3 regions of the Cetobacterium sp. genome follow, and region 3 is predicted to be linked to each of the others. Evidence: riboswitches for the same ligand, from Rfam matches in the RefSeq annotation. Region 3 holds a riboswitch; each other region holds the start of a gene.
The links. A riboswitch is a leader RNA that binds a small molecule or an ion and turns the genes downstream of it on or off. The one in region 3 is predicted to bind cobalamin.
Positions count from the first base shown of each region.

Region 1: linked by a shared signal. The riboswitch ahead of ACWI69_RS04470 (TonB-dependent receptor) and the one ahead of ACWI69_RS01085 (cobyric acid synthase) in region 3 are both predicted to bind cobalamin.
Region 2: linked by a shared signal. The riboswitch ahead of ACWI69_RS00750 (hypothetical protein) and the one ahead of ACWI69_RS01085 (cobyric acid synthase) in region 3 are both predicted to bind cobalamin.

Region 1 is NZ_CDRRQU010000012.1:31,161-37,410, forward strand. Features, by position in the region: gene ACWI69_RS04450 (tRNA1(Val) (adenine(37)-N6)-methyltransferase) at 1-97, opposite strand, end outside; gene ACWI69_RS04455 (PSP1 domain-containing protein) at 108-1,073, opposite strand; gene ACWI69_RS04460 (hypothetical protein) at 1,142-2,092, opposite strand; gene ACWI69_RS04465 (ABC transporter substrate-binding protein) at 2,089-2,943, opposite strand; gene ACWI69_RS04470 (TonB-dependent receptor) at 3,002-4,879, opposite strand; cobalamin riboswitch at 4,906-5,073, opposite strand; gene ACWI69_RS04475 (methylated-DNA--[protein]-cysteine S-methyltransferase) at 5,192-5,668, shown strand; gene putP (sodium/proline symporter PutP) at 5,661-6,250, opposite strand, start outside.
Region 2 is NZ_CDRRQU010000002.1:43,549-49,798, forward strand. Features, by position in the region: gene glpQ (glycerophosphodiester phosphodiesterase) at 1-389, shown strand, start outside; gene ACWI69_RS00740 (MgtC/SapB family protein) at 404-916, shown strand; gene ACWI69_RS00745 (HAD-IIA family hydrolase) at 925-1,704, shown strand; cobalamin riboswitch at 1,771-1,944, shown strand; gene ACWI69_RS00750 (hypothetical protein) at 2,040-2,444, shown strand; gene ACWI69_RS00755 (FAD-dependent oxidoreductase) at 2,617-3,975, shown strand; gene ACWI69_RS00760 (DUF302 domain-containing protein) at 4,008-4,469, shown strand; gene ACWI69_RS00765 (class I SAM-dependent methyltransferase) at 4,597-5,352, opposite strand; gene ACWI69_RS00770 (tryptophanase) at 5,379-6,250, opposite strand, start outside.
Region 3 is NZ_CDRRQU010000003.1:10,470-16,719, forward strand. Features, by position in the region: gene ACWI69_RS01070 (cobyrinate a,c-diamide synthase) at 1-664, opposite strand, end outside; gene cobD (threonine-phosphate decarboxylase CobD) at 664-1,716, opposite strand; gene cbiB (adenosylcobinamide-phosphate synthase CbiB) at 1,737-2,684, opposite strand; gene ACWI69_RS01085 (cobyric acid synthase) at 2,684-4,168, opposite strand; cobalamin riboswitch at 4,295-4,472, opposite strand; gene ACWI69_RS01090 (hypothetical protein) at 4,668-6,206, shown strand.

The sequences.
Region 1 (6,250 bases), on a different contig from region 3:
ATAAAACTGCGTCAGTTCCAAATCTGAATCCTTCTTTCTTCTGAATTAAAGTGTACCCTTCACAAATAGTGGCTATATCTTCATTTTCAAAAATCATCTCTTTTTTACTACTCCTTTTCTAAAACCTTATGTTGTAGCTCCTCTGTCGACAAAACATTCTGTAATTTTTTTGCTTCTTTTTTATTAAACTTTATCTCGTCAATAAAAACTTTCATAATTCCTTTTCCTTCAACATCTACATATAAGAATCCATTCAATGGACTTATACTTGTTACTTTTCCATCTCCTTTTGGAGTCTTAACAAGTTGATTTACCGCAGGATAAATTCTTAAAGCCTCTTCATATTGTTTATATTCGTAGTTGATACAACAAAGTAACCTTCCACATACACCCGATATTTTCGTTGGATTTATTACTAAACCTTGATCTCTAGCCATCTTTATCGATACTGAATCAAACTTATTTATAAATGTTCTACAACATAACTCTTTTCCACATACACCTATATTCCCAAGTATCCTTGCTTCATCCCTAACACCAATCTGCCTTAGTTCTATTCTCAGCTTAAATATATTTGCTAAATCTTTTACTAAATCTCTAAAATCAATTCTGCCTTCAGCTGTAAAATAGAATATCAACTTTGTTTTGTCAAAAGTGTACTCTGTCTCTATTAATTTCATAGGTAATTTATGATGATTAATTCTTTCTTTACAAATCTTAAATGCCTCTCTAGCCTCTTTTCGAAGAACCTCATATTTATCAATTTCTTCTTCACTAGCTTTTTTTATTACTGGTTTTAATGGTAATACTAATACTCTTTCAGGAAGTTGCATTGGTCCACCATAAACAATCCCAATCTCTTTCCCTCTGACAGTGTCCACTATCACCTTGTCTCCCTTTTTGTATTCCACTTCATCTACGATCTCAAAACTGTATCTCTTTTTAGTAGTTTCAAACATCACTCCCAATATATTGTACAATCTATTTGGATCTGATACTATCTCTTCTTGAACTTCCTCTTTTATTACAATCTCATCTATATTTTTATCTATATCTAAATTTCCTTGTGTCATATAACCTCCTACGAAAATCTCAACACTCTATATTATAAAGTATATCATATTTTTCATCTTTTAAAAATTTATTTTACATAATTTAATTGTTCTCTAACAACCTCTTCTAAATTGTCAATAGACGAAAAATTTAATTCTAAATTTATATACTTTAAGTTTGGCAATACATTCAGTATTGATTTTAAATTTCCTTTATAAATTTTATGAGGATCAAGTTTTTTCATATGTTTCCATTCAATTTTAAATTTTTCCTTCCTGTCTCCTTTTTCCCAACTCTCTATCTCATCAGAAAAATCTTTTTCTGAGTAATTAATAAAATCTATTGCATTTATATGAACACCATACACAAATTTACCTAGTTCTCTCAACTCTTTAATTTTTTTTAGAATATATCGGTCTGCATCTTGAAAATTATTTATATTTTTTTCTGTACATATCATATGGGATAAATCCAAAAGAAAACCTTTATTTTCATATTTAATTTTCTCAAAAAAATATTTTGTTAATCCATAGTCTTTAAGCGTCAACCCCGGCCATGGTAGATTTTCAAAAAGGAGTAATGGTCCCTCTCCTTTAAAAACTTCATTTACTATTTTTGATGTTTCATCCAATACTTCCATAGAAGTATAATCATAGTCAAATGTAAAAATATCCTTAGGTCTCACGTGTGAAACATGAAAAACTAAATACTTCGCCCCTATTTTTTTTGCATCTTCAAACTGCTTTTTAAAAGTTTCAAGTAAAATATTTTTTTTTAAAGAACGATAATAGTTTAATACCCCCTCATCATTATAAAAATCTTCTCTAACTTTCTCTCTCTCCTCTTTCCAAAACTCTAACCAAGTAGGGTAATATAGCAAATGTACTCCTTTTATAGGATACTTTTCATAGCTTTCTAAGGGCACATGATCTCCTATTATCGTCTCTATCCCAGTCACTCCCTCTTTTTCTAACGCTTCATATATCTTGAAAAATTTCTTTTCCTCTCCATTTTTTGGAACAAAACTAAAACCTATCATTGTGAAAGCACTTCCTTTATCTGTCTTAAAGATTTTAAAACTCTTGGTGATGGTCTGTTGATACCCTCATCTATAACATATATTCTCCCATTTTTTACAGCATCTATCTCCTGCCATTCAGCTCTATTTTTTATCTCTTCAACAATCTCCTTTCTATCCTCTCCAATAAGTATAACTTCAGGATTTTTTTCAATAACAGATTCCAAAGTTGGTGAAATCCATCCCTCTTGATCTCCAAATATATTATGTCCACCAGCATTTTCAATGACATCATTTAAAAATGTTTTATTTCCAGTTGTGTATATTGGATTATTTAAAATTTCAAAATATACCCGTTTTTTTGATATTTTATTCTGTATTACTAATTTCTCCAACTCTTTTACATATCTATTTTTTAAAATATCACTTTTTTCATTTTCATTTAAAAGGCTTCCTATCTCATCTATCGAATTTTTGACCTCCTCCAAAGATTTTGGTGTTTTCATCACGTAGATAGGAATTCCTATTTCATCAAATACCTCTAGACTCTCTTTCCCTTTAGACAAACTATGTTGAGAGGTTATAACCAAATCTGGCATTAAATCAATTATTCTCTCTTCGTTCAATCTATCTGTGTTCAAAACTCCTTTTCCCTCTAACTCTTTAGATATTTTCTCAGAATATATATCTACTCCCAACAAAATATTAACTAATCCCATATCCACTATTATCTCCGTGTTGGATGGAACTGTCGAAATTACTCTCTCCACTTTTTTAGAAATTTCAACCTCTCTTCCAATGCCATCTACAAATATCTTTGAATATCCCACTGAAAATACGACTATACTTAATACAAATATTTTTCTTAACATTGTCCACCTCTTTTATAAAAAATGCTCTTTCCATATCTTGAAAAGAGCATTTTCTTAATTAAAAACTGTATTTAAAACCTATGTAATAATTTCTTTCTGGTGCTGGGTAATAGTTACGAATTTTACTGTAACTACTGTATCCTACATAATCATAGTATTTTTCATTAAAGAGATTATTAATTCCTGCATTTATAACTAATCCATCTTGAAAATTATACATAAAAGTCAATCCACTTAATAAGTAACTGTCAATCTTTTCTCTTTCGTTAGCTTCATCATTGCTATCATAAGCTTTTCCGTAATATTCCCAAGAGTTATTTACACTCAATTTCTCATTAAATCTATAGTTAAAATTTAAAACCCCTTTAATATTTGGAATACCTGGAATATCTTTCCCCTCTTTAAACTCCGTTTTCATATAAGTTATTGATTCTGAAACTGTCAATTTATCGAAATAGTGCTCTAAAGAGAATTCAACTCCTTTTCTTTTACTTGTTCCATCTAAATTCCTATTTTTATTAAACTCATCATTTTTATTTGCTCCATAAAAAATTTCATTTTCTGTTTCTATATAAAACACTGAAGTTGAAATATACGTATTTCCTAAGAAATCTTTCATTCCAATTTCATAAGTTTCTGTCTTTTGAGGATTAAATTCTCCGTCCCAAAAATTTAGCTCGTCAGTATTTGGCGCCCTAAATCCTTTTGTATAACTTATATATGTAGAACCTGAGTCTGAATATAGATAACTTCCTGTAAGCTCTATCGCATCTTCTTTGAATTTCTTTGTTGTAAGTGTATCTCTTTTATATTCAATATCTTGTTTTCTATATCCTTGAGTAAATCTGAACTTATCAATCGTATAACTATTTACTACAAACCCACCTAGAGAGTTCTTTTCAGATTTTCCATTTCCATAAGCAAAATCTTTCGTCTCTCCCTCATAAATATCTCCACCAAATACAACATAGCTATCATCTAAATATGAGTATTTAAGTTGTGGTTTTAAATATTTAACCTCTGTCTTATAGTTACTTCCATTTGAAGAGTAATTTTCATGAGCATACCTTCCTAATAATTTGAACTCTAAATCAGAATTTATGTTATATAGATAATCTCCTACAAAATTATTTTTCTCTGTTTTTCCATCAATTCTCCACGCATTTGGGTTGGAGTGTGTTCTATCCTCATTAACTTCATCCTTGTTTAACGCTCCCGGCGCTTTAAAATCATTCTTTGAGTAGTTATATTTAACTTTTAACTCCCCTTCATCAAGTTTATATCTGCTTCTAAACCCAAAGCTTTCCAAATTATCTTTAGAATAGTCTCTATATCCATCTTTTTCTCTTCTCAAATAATCTACTTCTACTAAAAATCTTTCTCCTATTTTAGTACCGTATGTAACTTGCTGTTTTTTTAATCCATACGATCCTATCTCACTATTCAAACTTCCATAGTTTTTCCTATCTTCTGGTGCTTTTGTTATAATATTGATTGTTCCACCAACCGCTCCATCTCCATATAAAACCGATCCTCCAGAAGGTATCACCTCAATCCTTTCAATACTATTAACTGGTATATTACTTGTTTGATATCCAGATAAATCTATTGAATTAATTGGTGCTCCATCAACCAGTACTATAACATTTGATTTTGCTGTTGCCCCCTGACCTCTTACATCAAAAGCAGCGTCTGTCCCACCCATCTCTTTTACAATGACACTTGATACCAATTTTAAAGCTTCTGCTACTGTTTTAGCTCCTCTTTGTGTTATCTCTTCGCCTGTTAATACAGTTACATTTCTAGGTATACTTGCCACCGTTGTTTCCGTATTCTCACTTGTTATAACACTCTCATCTAGCTTTATAACCTTTTCTTGTCCCATTGTTAAAGTAGATGCAAGAAGTAAACCAATAATATAAAATCTTTTTTCCATTTAATTTAATCCTCCCAAATCTGTCACTCGCAGTTTATTTTATGGCAGGTATCCTGACTCAACTTCCTCCTCCAATAGCCCTTCCCAGTTTCCCAGTGGTTCATCTATTTTTGTCCGTTTTACAGTGGCGTGACCGTTTAAGCTTCTCACTTAATTCCCTTTTAATTTATAAAACCATAACGCCTTATTATACTATAAATACTTTATTTTTAAAAGTTTTAAACAATAAATGAACAATATATATTTTAAATTAACCTTGATTTATTTATATTTTTTTAGTACAATTTTAATAAAGTTTTTGAGGAGAGTTGTATGAAAAATATTATTCCAGGTTTTTTCTATATTTTTGACACTCCATTTGGTTTACTTAAAATCGAAGAATTAAATCATGAAATTATTAAGATTGAGCTCAATAATCCTACTTCAAATAGAACTTTTAAACTTACGAGCTCTTTAGCTCAAGCTTCTAAGGAGATTTTGGAATTTCTAAATGGACGTCGTAAAGAATTTACTTTTAAAATAAATCCCATTGGAACAGAGTTTCAAAAAAATGTTTGGAAAGCTTTACTCGATATTCCATACGGTGAAGTTAAAACATACAAAGATATTGCTATCGCTATCGGTAATCCTAAGGCGTGCAGAGCGGTAGGTTTAGCAAACAATAAAAATCCTATTCCCATAGTTATTCCTTGCCATAGAGTTATTGGCTCCAATGGCAAATTGACTGGATATGCCTATGGCTTATCTCTAAAGTCTCATCTACTAAATTTAGAAAAGGGTGCTAAGTAACTTTGCACCCTACACTAACTATACTTTTAAAAATCACTTTTTCTACTATATAAACTGTGATTAAGTTACTAAAAAATCCTGGTAATAGTTCATACATATAACTGTCTAACCCCAAAACTTTCCACATTAAAAATACAAACATTCCAACCAAAATTCCTGCCAGAACACTTTTATTATTCACATTTTTAAAATAAAGTACCGATATTATTGCTGGTCCAAATATTGTTCCAAACCCTCCCCAAGCATAAGCGACCAATGATAATACTTTAGCATTTTGATTTAGCGCAAATAGTAGTGCCAACAAGGCTATCACTACTACACACAGCCTTCCAACCCACATAATTTCTTTATCAGAAACATCTTTTTTCATATATCTATAAAAGTCTTCTGTTAAGGTAGTTGATGAAACTAACAGCTGGGAATCTATTGTTGACATAATTGCAGATAGAATTGCAGCTAATAAAACTCCCGCTACCCAAGGATTAAATAGCTCTTTTATCATATAAATAAATATTTTTTCTGCATCCCCTCCCAATTCTGTAACATTTCTAAAAAGAGAAATTCCCAAAAGTCCAATCGCTA
Region 2 (6,250 bases), on a different contig from region 3:
AGTTAGTTGCATATACTGATTGGAATGAAACTATGGAAAAAAATAAAAATGGAGAATGGGTAAATTATGATTATGATTGGATGTTTACTCCAGAAGGTATAAAAGAATTAGCAAAGTATGCTGATGGAATAGGGCCAGCATGGTATATGTTAATTGATGAAAATGAGTCTAAAAAGGGAGATATTAAGGTAACTCCTTTGGTTCAATATATTGGAGACAATAGACTCGAGTTACATCCTTATACAGTTAGGAAAGATGCTCTACCAAATTATGTAGACAATATTGATGAAATGTTTGAGATTATATTTAATAAAACCAATTCTACGGGAGTATTTACAGATTTTCCAGACTTAGGAGTTCAATTTATAGCAAATCAAAATAAATTATAGATGAGGGATGTATTATGAGTGGGATGAGACTGACAGAAATATTATTTAGGTTAATAGTCTCCTCAATATTTGGGGGCTGCATAGGGTTAGAAAGAGAATTAAAAAATAAATCAGCAGGTTTTGTAACTTTGATACTAGTTTGTTTAGGAGCTACAACTATTGCCCTTTTGCAAGAAGAATTATTAATAAGACAAATAAGTTTAATATCTACACATCCTAGTCTCATAGAAAGTTATAAATTAGACATCACAAGATTATCAGCTCAAGTTGTCACAGGGGTAGGTTTTATAGGCGGAGGAGTGATAGTTTATTCAAATGATAAAATTTCAGGGATAACAACAGCAGCTACCTTGTGGATAACAGCAGCTATTGGCTTAGCTATTGGATATGGTTTCGTATTTCTATCTACAGCAGTTTTTTTAATTGTAGTTATAACGTTGATAGTAATGAAAATACTTGAAAGAAAAGTTATAACTATGGTAAGAAATAAGAAAGCAACTAGAAATAGGTTGGTAAAAAAGGAGTAAAAATTAAGATGAAAGACTACAAAGGATACTTGTTTGATGTAGATGGAACAATAGTTTTGGGAAATATTTTAATTCCTGGGGCTAAGGAGAAGATAGAGGAGCTACGAAAGTGTGGAAAAAAGATAGGATTTTATACAAATAATTCCTCTAATAATCCAAAAAGTTATATTGAAAAATTTAAAAAATTGGGAGTTGAAGCTGAGCTGAAGGAAATAATAACTGCTGGGGTTGTCTTGGCAGATTACTTGGCAAATAACTGTAAAAATAGAAAAATATTCATGGTAGGAACAAAAGAGTTTAAAGAGTATTGTAAAGAGATGGGAATCCAAATTTTTGATGAAAAAGATGAGTTCAATTTTTCTGAAATTGATATAGTTGTGGTAACACTCGACTCGGAGCTGAATTATAAAAAATTAGAGGTCGCCTGTAAACTTTTACATGGGAATGTAGAGTACTTAGCGGCAAATGAAGATTTGGTTTATCCAGTGGAAGGTGGAGTATTTTTACCAGACTGTAGAGCTATTTGCAATATAATTGAATTATGCACAAAGAAAACACCAAAATATTTTGGAAAACCAAAAAAAGTCATGTTAGATTATGCACTAAAAAATTTGAATTTATCGAAAGAAGAAACTGTTATAGTAGGAGATAGATTATATACGGATATAGCTTCAGGGTATATCAATGGCTGTGACACAATACTTGTTTTAACAGGAGAAGCCACAAAGGACAGTAAGAGTGTGTATAAACCAACATATATATTAGATAGTGTAGCTGATATAGATTAAAAATACCAGACTGAAGTTAAAACTATTTGACAAATAATTTAAAATAAGATATAAAATTACTATGAAACTAAATAAAAGTTTTTAGGTGCTTAGGCATAACAAGGAAGTAGGTGTAAATCCTACACAGCCTCCGCTACTGTAATGAGGATGAAACTGCATAGAACCACTGGAAGAAAATCTGGGAAGGGCAGGAGTAAAGCGAATCTAAGTCAGGAGACTTACCTAAAAACTACACAAAAATTGTTAGGAGTGGACAAGTGTGTAATAAAATCTAATGGACTTTAATGTTCGATAGATTTTTTGTCTTCTTCTCTACATTTAAGGGAGTGAGAGAGATGAGGAAAGACTTAAAATGGGATTATAATAAATTTAAAGAATTTGATAAGTTTATACATACTTTCAAAACTTATCAAGACTTAACAAAATTTCTAGAACAAAATCTGTCTGCAATGAGTGGATCGGAAGAGTTTTTACACTATATTATAAAGATGACACCACAAGAACAGTTACTATTATTTTACTTAAAAAAATACAAGAATATCATTAATCTAAAAGTTTTTTATAAAGAGTACATGAAGTTTTGTCAAGAATATTACTACTCTTTAAGTAAAGATTTATTTGAAGTTGATCCATGGAAAAGACAAGTTGTGTATTATATAAATAGAAAAAATAGATTTTTGGATAGCTTGAAAAAAATTAGGAATAATTTAAATATATCCGAAAATAAATCTTTAAATTGACTTATAAAATAAAAATAATACTGTTTAATACTACACGCCTTAAGATTAAATTTGGGCGTGTTTTAATTTTTTGAAAATTCCTGGTAGTTACTTTTTTGTAACTAATTTACAAGTCATGAATAAAATTGTATTCTAAATGTATTGAAATTAGATATAAAAAGGAAGTGTTATTATGAAAAAATGTGATATTTTAAACGCTAAAAATTATGATGCTATTATAATTGGTTTTGGTAAAGGGGGAAAAACTCTCGCTGGATTTTTAGCAAATAAAGGAAAAAAAGTAGCTCTAGTTGAAAAAGATAAAAAAATGTATGGAGGAACTTGTATAAACGTAGGATGTATCCCCACAAAAATTCTTGTTGAAGAGTCTCAAAAAGTTGATAAAAAATTTAAAAAAGCTATTGAAAAAAAAGATGAATTAACATCTAAGTTAAGAGAAATTAACTATAATAAGTTAAATTTACATGAAAATATTGATATCTACACTGGGATTGGAGCTTTTGAATCTGAGCATATCATTAGTGTGACAGAGGATGAAAACGAAATTGTTTTAAATGGTAATCAAATATTTATAAATACAGGCTCCAAAACGATTATTCCCAAAATAGATGGACTTAAAACAACAAGAAATATTTACACTAGTACATCTATTATGGAGTTAAACGAATTACCTAAAAAATTAGCTGTGATAGGTGGAGGTTACATTGGATTAGAATTTTCTTCTATCTATAATAATTTTGGCTCCGAAGTAATTATTCTTGAAGGAAACGAAGATATTCTTCTAAGAGAGGAGATGGAAATTAGAGAGGAAGTTAAAGAAAATTTTAAAACTAGAGGAATTCAAATATTATCAAAAAGCAAAGTTTTAAAATTGAGTAACTATTCTGATAATCAAGTAGAAATTGTTTTCAATCAAGATGAAAAAGAGAATAAAATAGTAGTTGATGGAGTACTTATAGCCGTGGGTAGAGTTCCTAATATAGATGACTTAAAGCTTGAAAATGCAGGTATCAATTATTCTGAAAAGGGAATTCTAGTCAATAATACTTTACAAACAAATGTACCTCACATATATGCCTTAGGTGACGTTAAAGGAGGAGCTCAATTTACATATATATCTTTAGATGACTTCAGAATAATTAAAAATAATCTTTTTGGAGATAAAACTATGACAACCAAGTCCCGAAATATAATTCCATACTCTGTTTTTATTTCACCAACGTTATCAAAAGTTGGACTTTCTGAAAAAGAGGCTATAAATGCGGGGTATAAAGTAAAAACAAAAGTAATTAAAGCATCAACAATACCAAGAGCTAAAATTTTAGGAGATGAAAGAGGTGTCTTAAAAGCTGTTGTAGATGAGAAGAATGGTAGAATTTTAGGGTGTTCGTTATATTCTACTGAATCTAGTGAAGTAATTAATGTAGTAGCTATGGCAATAAAAGAAAATAAAGAATATACTTATTTAAGAGATTTCGTATTTACTCATCCAACTATGAGTGAAGCTTTAAATGATTTATTTGATTTTTAAGATAAATAGATTAGATATTCAAGGAGAAAACTATGATTAAAAGAGTCTTATTAATGCAACTATTAATTTTTTTATCAATTTTTACACAAGAAACACCAAAAAAAAATATCAAAACTGATTACATTAGTCCATATTCTTTTAATGTAACTGTAGAAAGAATAGAAAATGAGTTAAAAAAAATGAATATACCTGTATTTGCCAAATTTGATCACTCTTTAAATGCAAAAAAAGTAAATTTAGACTTAGGAGAAACTACCGTTATTGTTTTTGGTTCTCCTAAAGTAGGAACTCTATTAATGCAAAAAAGACCTGAAGTTGCAATTGAGTTGCCATTAAAAGTTTTGATCTCTGTAAATAAACACAATCAGACTGAAATTAAACTCCAAGATATACAAAAAATAGCTAAAGATTATAATTTAGAAAATGATGATATTATTCTAAAAATGGAAACTTTTTTAAATAAATTGGCAGAAAAAACAATCGCTAAAGATTAATATAGAAATGTATTAGAAAAGGTTTTTGAGATTTTTTTAACCACTATTTTTTACTCTTTAAAATTTTGAGCTGTAGACAACTATTTATCTACAGCTCCTTTATTAAAATAATGAATTTGACAAAAACTTAGTATTTTCTTGCTATAATAAATTTAACTTTGCTCTGATTAATATGTCTAGTGTCCTTTAAAATTGATAAAAATTCAGATTTTATCGATTCAATCTCTTCGTCTTGAAAAAAGTTATCGAATGATAATCTATTGAGTCTATTTTCCCACATTGTATAAACTTCACTAGAGACTACACCCGATCCTGTTAATTCTAAATCTTCTAAATTCTCACTAAGTAAAATCTCCATTCCTAATTTTTTTAATTTAGGCAAAATTTTTCTTCCTGCTCTAAAGTCATAAATCCCTCTATCTCTTATATTTTTTTCAAAAAAAGTTAAGTTCTCTAGAGTCTTTTTAGACAATGGAGCGTGTCCTCGTAAAAGATCGTCAATTTCAATGATTGCAAGCCATCCACCACTTTTTAATTTATCAAACCAAGTTTTAAATATTAAATCCATCTTGTTTGGAAAATAAGCAACAGCAAAACTGGAAAATATCCCATCAATTTCTTTAGAGATATAATCCAGATTAGAGATATCATTTTGCAAAACTGTTACATTAGAGATTTTTCTATTTCGCAATACTTCAAGTAAATTTTTGTTTAAGTCTATAGCTATAACTTCTTTTACTTTTTTGGAAAGAATCTCTGCAAAACTACCTGTTCCACAACCAAGTTCTACAACGATATCATCACTTTTTACTGGAAGCTTTTCTGCTATTAAATTCCATTTTCTATATTTTTGTTGATTTTCATACTCGGCTTTAAGTGTCATATCACTCCTCCCCCAAATTAATAAATTCAATCTTCTATAATTTCTAGGGAAGCTTGAAAGTGCCTTAATATCGGTGGTTCCCAAGTTATTCTGTATCCTCTTGTAATTTCATGAGCTCTCTCTTTTATTGCTATTAAAGCATCTGCTATTATATCTAAGTGAGCTTGTGTGTAAACCCTTCTTGGAATAGCGAGCCTTGTAAATTCAAAATCAGCCTGTAATTGCTCATTTGTATCAGGATCATTTCCTAACATATATGAACCTATATCACAGCTTCTAATTCCTGCTTCTTTATAAAGTTCTATAGCTAAAACTTGTCCCGGAAACTCATTAAACGGTATATTTGGAAAAATTTTTGAAGCATCTACAAATACTCCATGCCCACCAACCGGAGATTGATATATAATTCCTGCATCATCAAGTCGGGAAGCTAAATACTCTATCTGTCCTATTCTATATCTTAAAAAATTTTCATCAATCCCTTCTACTAACCCTATAGCTAAAGCTTCTAAATCTCTCCCCGAAAGTCCTCCATAAGTTGTAAATCCCTCAAAACTTATGCAATTTGCTTTTATTTTTAAAATCATATCTGTATTTTCTACAGCATTTTTTACTCCTATTAAACCACCCATATTGACTATAGTATCTTTTTTGGCTGACATAGTGAAATAATCAGCATAAGAAAACATCTCCTTTATTATCTCCTTTATAGACATATTTGCACACTCAGGCTCATCTCTTTTTATAAAATAAGCATTCTCTGCGTAACGAGCTGCATCTATATTTAATGGTATATTATATTTTTTACAAATAGTGGCAACCTCTCTTGCATTTTTCATTGAAACAGGTTGACCGCCAGCAGAGTTATTTGTAATAGTCAATACCACTAACCCTATTT
Region 3 (6,250 bases):
TCAATCTAGCTATATCCTCTATTTTTTTTAAATCAATAGTCTTTTTAATCTCTTCTTTTAAAATCTCTTTTTTATCCTTTAAATCTTCAACTTCATCCGCTTGAAGTAATCCTAAATGTCTACTGCTGATTCCTAAGTTCTCATCTTTCCTCAGGTAGCCTAAACATGGTATTCCTGCATAGTTTTCTATGGCGTCTTTTAACATTTCGTAGAGTTTTTCACTATTTACTTTGTTTATTATAACCCCAGCTATATTAACTCTTGGATCTAAATTTTTATAGCCTAAAACCTCTGCTGCAATACTTGTACTTTTTCCTGCTGCATCCACTACTAAAATAACCGGCAAATTTAAAACTCTCGATAGATGGGCAGTGCTATAGTTATCTAGAGAATTTCCTAATCCATCATAAAGCCCCATAACCCCTTCAACAATAGATATTTTTTTACTATGTTTTTCAAAACTATACTTCACACCATCTTCACCCATTAGAAATAAGTCTAAGTTATAACTTTTATTTCCCGTTATAAATTTGTGAAAACTAGGATCTATATAGTCCGGTCCTACTTTAAAGGGTGCCACATCTTCAAAAACTGCCATAAGTCCCATAGATATTGTAGTTTTTCCTATACCACTTTTTGTTCCTGCTAAAACAAAACCTTTCATTATCTCAGCACTCTCCTTAAAGCCTCCAATACTCGCTCATTCTTTTTTCTATCTTTTATTGCTAATCTTATATAACTTTCATCTAAAAACATAAAGTTCGAGGCATCTCTTACTAATATGCCATTCTCTATCATTTTTTTTCTAAAACTTTTAGCGTTATCATTTAATAATTTCACCAGTACAAAATTAGTTTCTGTTGGAGTTACCTCTATATTCTCAAATTTGCGTAGCTCCTCATAAAACCATATTTTTTCTTTCTTTATCCAATTTTCAGTTTCATGTATATATGAAGTATCTAAAAGCATAGTTTTCCCAGCTATTTCTGCTATTCCATTCACACTCCACGGCTCTCTAATATTTTTTATTCTATTCAAAATTATTTTGTCATATGTTAATCCATAGCCCAATCTAACTCCCGGAAGTGCAAAAAACTTAGTCAATGCCCTTAAAATGAATATATTTTTATTTTTTAATGAAAACGCTGTTTTATCTTTCCATCTCTCGATAAATTCAATAAAAGCCTCATCTATAAATAGTTTTTTATTTTTTTTCTCTAAAAAATCAGCAATTTTTTTTATTTTTTCAAGGTCTTGAAACTTCCCAGTTGGATTATTTGGATTACATATAACCACAACATCCTCATCTGTTATAAACTCCAGTAGCTTATCTTCATTTAAAGAAAAATCTTTGTTCAACGGAAAGAAAGTTACATCTTTTCCTCCAGCTCTAGCAGCTCTTTCATACTCTGCAAAAGTTGGTGCGACTATCAAAATTTTCTTGCATTCTATTGCCTTCATATACAAAAATAAAACTTCTGTGGCACCATTTCCCACTACCACATTTTCTATAGAGCAGTTATTATAGTTAGCAATCGCCACTCTTAGCTCCGTATAATCTATATCTGGATATTTTTCCAAAGATTCAAAATTTTCTATAACTGCCTTTCTAAAACTATTTGGAACACCCAAAGGGTTTATATTAGAACTATAATCCAAGACATCTATCCCACTATCTCTTTTCAATTTATATATATTTCCACCATGTAAATCCATATTATTTCACTTCCCGTATCTTATAGTAGTTGAGTAAATATTGTAAATAGAATCATACCTACAAAAGATGTCATAAACATTATTCTATAACATTTTTTAATATCGTCACATTGAAACTCTTTTAATTTATCTCCTATTGTAGGCTTTTCAAAATATTTTCCAAAATATTTTGTTTTACCACCAAATTGAACTCCTATGGCTCCTGCAAAAACTGCTTCCGAATGACCAGAGTTTGGACTCGAATGATTTTTTCTGTCTCTAAAAAACACCTTTAACGGTCTTTTTATCCCCATTCCCAATATAAAAGTCGCAATTGGAATTATTAACAAACCAGATAATCTTGCTGGAATAAAATTAAAAAAATCATCCACCTTTGCTGAAACCATCCCAAAGTCTATATATCTATCATTTTTATATCCAACCATTGAATCGAGGGTATTCACTGCCTTATATCCCATTGCCAATGGCAATGCCAATGAAATTCCTCCAATTGTCATTAAACTTCCTAAAAACGCATAAAACATAGGAGCTATCACCCCATCAACACTATTTTCAGCTATTGTTTCCATTGTACTTCTCACAACTTGTATCTCATCCATTTCACCCGTATCCCTACTAACTAGATATGAGAGCTCTTTTTGAGCCTTTTTTAAATCTCCGCTTTTTAGAATTTTATATACTTTAATCCCTTCTGCCCCTAAACTCTTTGTTGCTAGAGTTGTATACAAAAAGAAAATTTCTAAAAACTGGGATGCCTTAGCTATATGGTATGAAAGTATTCCTGTTGTAAGTATAACTGTAAAAGTTAATAACCCGCCATAAACTCTTTTATTTTTCAATGAGTAGATTCTATTTTCAATAAAAGTTATATATTTTCCAATAAACCTAACTGGGTGTGGAAACCAATAGGGATCACTTAAAACTAAATCAAGTAGATACGCTATCCAAATCTTTAAAATGAAGTTCATTAGTTCTCCTCCAAAATCTTATAAATAGCTTTCATATCTATATTTTCTCTAAATATTCTTTCTAATTTATCCAACTCTTGGAGTCTATATTCATCAAAAGTTATTGCACTGTTTCTCTTTTCCAACCCTTTTTTCTTTCTTATATTATTTAAAATAAAATCGGTAAACTCTCTATTATCAAAAATACCATGCAGATATGTTCCAAAAATATTATCTTTTACTGTTGCTATTAATCTATTATCTGAGGTTATTGATTTTTCTTTCCCAGTCGTTACTCCCTGATGAATTTCATATCCCTTAACTTCAATATTTCCCAACCCCTTTAATAGCCCCATCTCTCCTTTTAATAATCCTGTATACTGCGTCGTCACTTTTTCTTTTTCCATTGTAGTTTCTATATCTAAAAGTCCCAATCCCGGTAGTTCTTTTATATCTCCCTCCACTCCATAGGGATCCAATACTTTTTCTCCTAAAATTTGAAATCCGCCACATATACCAATAATAGGAGTTCCCTTTCGAGAAATTTTTATAATCTCTTGTGCAATTCCTTTTTCTTTTATATCTTTTAAATCATCTATTGTATTTTTAGATCCAGGTATGACTATCAAGTCCTCATCTCCCAACTCATGAAATGACGTCACATAATTAACATCTACATCCTTATTTGCTAGTAAAGCATCAATATCTGTAAAGTTAGATATATGTTTAAGTTTTATAACTGAAACTTTTATATCTCCTTTTTTTGATTTAATCCTACTAAACTTTTCTGTTACTCCATCCTCGTCCTCTATGTCTAGCTCAAAGTATGGCATGACTCCTAAAATTGGAACCCCTGTCAGTTCCTCTATCTTTTCCAGTCCCGGCTTTAATATATCAACATTTCCTCTAAACTTGTTTATGATTACACCTTTTACTCTAGCTTTTTCCTCTGGTTCCATCAAAGATATAGTTCCGTATATCGACGCAAAGACGCCCCCTCTATCTATATCTGCAACTAAAATAACAGGAGCATTCACCATTTCAGCTAAACCCATATTCACTATATCATCCTGTTTTATATTTAACTCTACCGGGCTTCCAGCTCCTTCTATAACACATATTTGATTCTTAATCTTAATTGTATTATAGGCTTCAATTATATCTTTTTTTAATATCGATTTGTAATTTCCGTACTCAAGGCCTCCCATATTGCCGATAGATTTTCCATTGACAATAACTTGAATTCTCCTATCACCTGTAGGCTTTAATAAAATTGGATTCATAGTATAATGAGCTTCTTTTTCACACGCCATTGCTTGAAGTGCCTGTGCACGCCCCATCTCGTGTCCTTCTTTTGTTATATACGAATTCAATGCCATATTTTGAGATTTAAAAGGTGAAACAGTATATCCATCTTTAAAAAATGCTCTACATAACCCTGTAACTGTTATACTCTTCCCTGCACCTGAAGATGTCCCAACAACCATTATGTTCTTATGTTTCATTATATCATTTCTCCTAACTTATGAAGTTTATCGGAAATATAAAAATTGCGAAAATGAATAGAATATTGCTAATTAGAATTGAAATTGACAGTTCTAAATACAAATCTGTTCACCGCAGATTTTATATTTTCTTTTATATTCATGGCAGATATCCTGACTCAGATTCATCCTACTCTTAGGCCTTCCCATAAAAACTACAGTGGCTTAGTCTAATTTCGTCCTCCTTACAGTGGCGGGACCGTGCGAGATTTTCACTCAACTTTCCTTTTAATCAAATTATTGAACCATAAACAATATACATATTTATCATAATTATACATAATGATTATGTACAAGTCAATCTTTTTTAACGGTTTATGTTTAAAAACTAAACTATAATCGCTTAATATTTTATATAAATAAATCTATAGAAATAAATTTTAATAATAAAAAAGAAACTTTAATTTTTATTTGTAGATTAAATGTAACATATTAATTTTTTATAAGGGAGTGGTTAAGTATGAACGATGTTAAAACAAGTAAACAACCTCTTATCGTAGAGGATAGGATTATCAATGTACCTCCGTTGTTTGCAGAACTTTTCGCTTTAAATCCTAAAAATTTTAAAAAATGGCTAGTTGGAGCAAAAAATTCAAGCAAATCTTACGAAGATCTCAAGGTAAAAGATATCTTAAATACAAAAGTTAATGCTACTGTAGATGACGAAGCATTTCTTTTAGACATAACATTTGGGAATACGACACATAAACTATATCTAAAAAAACCTCAAGCTAATAAAGGATTAGATTTTATACTTACAGAAGGCGATAAATTCAAAATAGAAACTAATTTACACCTTACTGCAATAGGTGATAATAAATGTAATATTCACCTTGAAACAACACTGTTGGAAAGTAAGTATCGTTTTCACCCAATAGTGTCATTCGAATTGAAACACTTCTTCAAAAAAAGTTTAACAAACTTTATTGAGGAGTGTGAAAAAAGCTACAGCACTTTTGAAAGTGAGGAAAAAACTATAGAAGCCGAAGTTCTGAGTTTCTATCAAAACAATATAACTGCTTTTAATTCCTTGATTGAGCCACTAAAAAATGATTTAGGAGAAGATTCCTATTTGGAAATCCAAAAAAAATTAAAAACTTTGGGTATGGATACATCTGATAAAGTTACTAAAATTTTTACAAACTTAGCAGGAGTTATTCCCTCAGAAGATTTATCATTGATCAACGATAGAATTATTCAGTTTATCAAAGAGCATATATTTGTTTTAAAAGGTATTACTAAAAAAAGTAATTCAGAAAATTTAAAAGATATTAGCACTATCACCAAATTACAACTAGACAATATAAACTTTATCGTACCGCAAATATTAAAAGATATAGATTCTAGCAAAATTGTCGAAATTGAAAATCAATTGAGTGATTTATTAGCTACTATTGTTAAAGATATTGAAGATATTATAGATGAGATTAAGAATAAAGTTCCACCACAACATTTTAAAGATTTGGAACTTGGATTTATAAATATTCTTAAAACTGATTTAGATTCTGCTCAATCATTACTTGATAAAATAACTTCTGGAAATGCGACTCTTACAGCTAAAGAAGCTAAAATTTTAAGCTACTTGAAGGAATCTGTTGCTAAAGTGGAAACTACTGCGAATAATCGAGATAATCAAGCCTATGTTTCTGTTTTAAATATGATTGAAAAATCTTTAGACCAAGTTGAACAAGATATGAAAAATATTAGTTCAAATATAACTGCTGATAAAATTGAGTCTACAAAAACTTTAATAAAGTCAACAACTGACACTTCATATAAGGCTTTAACAAGCTTCTTATCCACTATGACTCCTGAAAATTTGGAAAGTAATAAGGCAAATGTTGATAAAAAAATAGATGAAATTTTAGATAGATACGTTAAAGCTATTAAAATAATTTCTCCTTCAATACCAGATGAAAAATTATCTAGCATGAAAGAAAAAGTAAAAGAGTTACTGACAAAGGAGTATGACTCGTTTTGTATATCAACTAAGAAATAAAATTTATAAAAAAATGTAGCTCCTAACAGGGCTACATTTTTTCA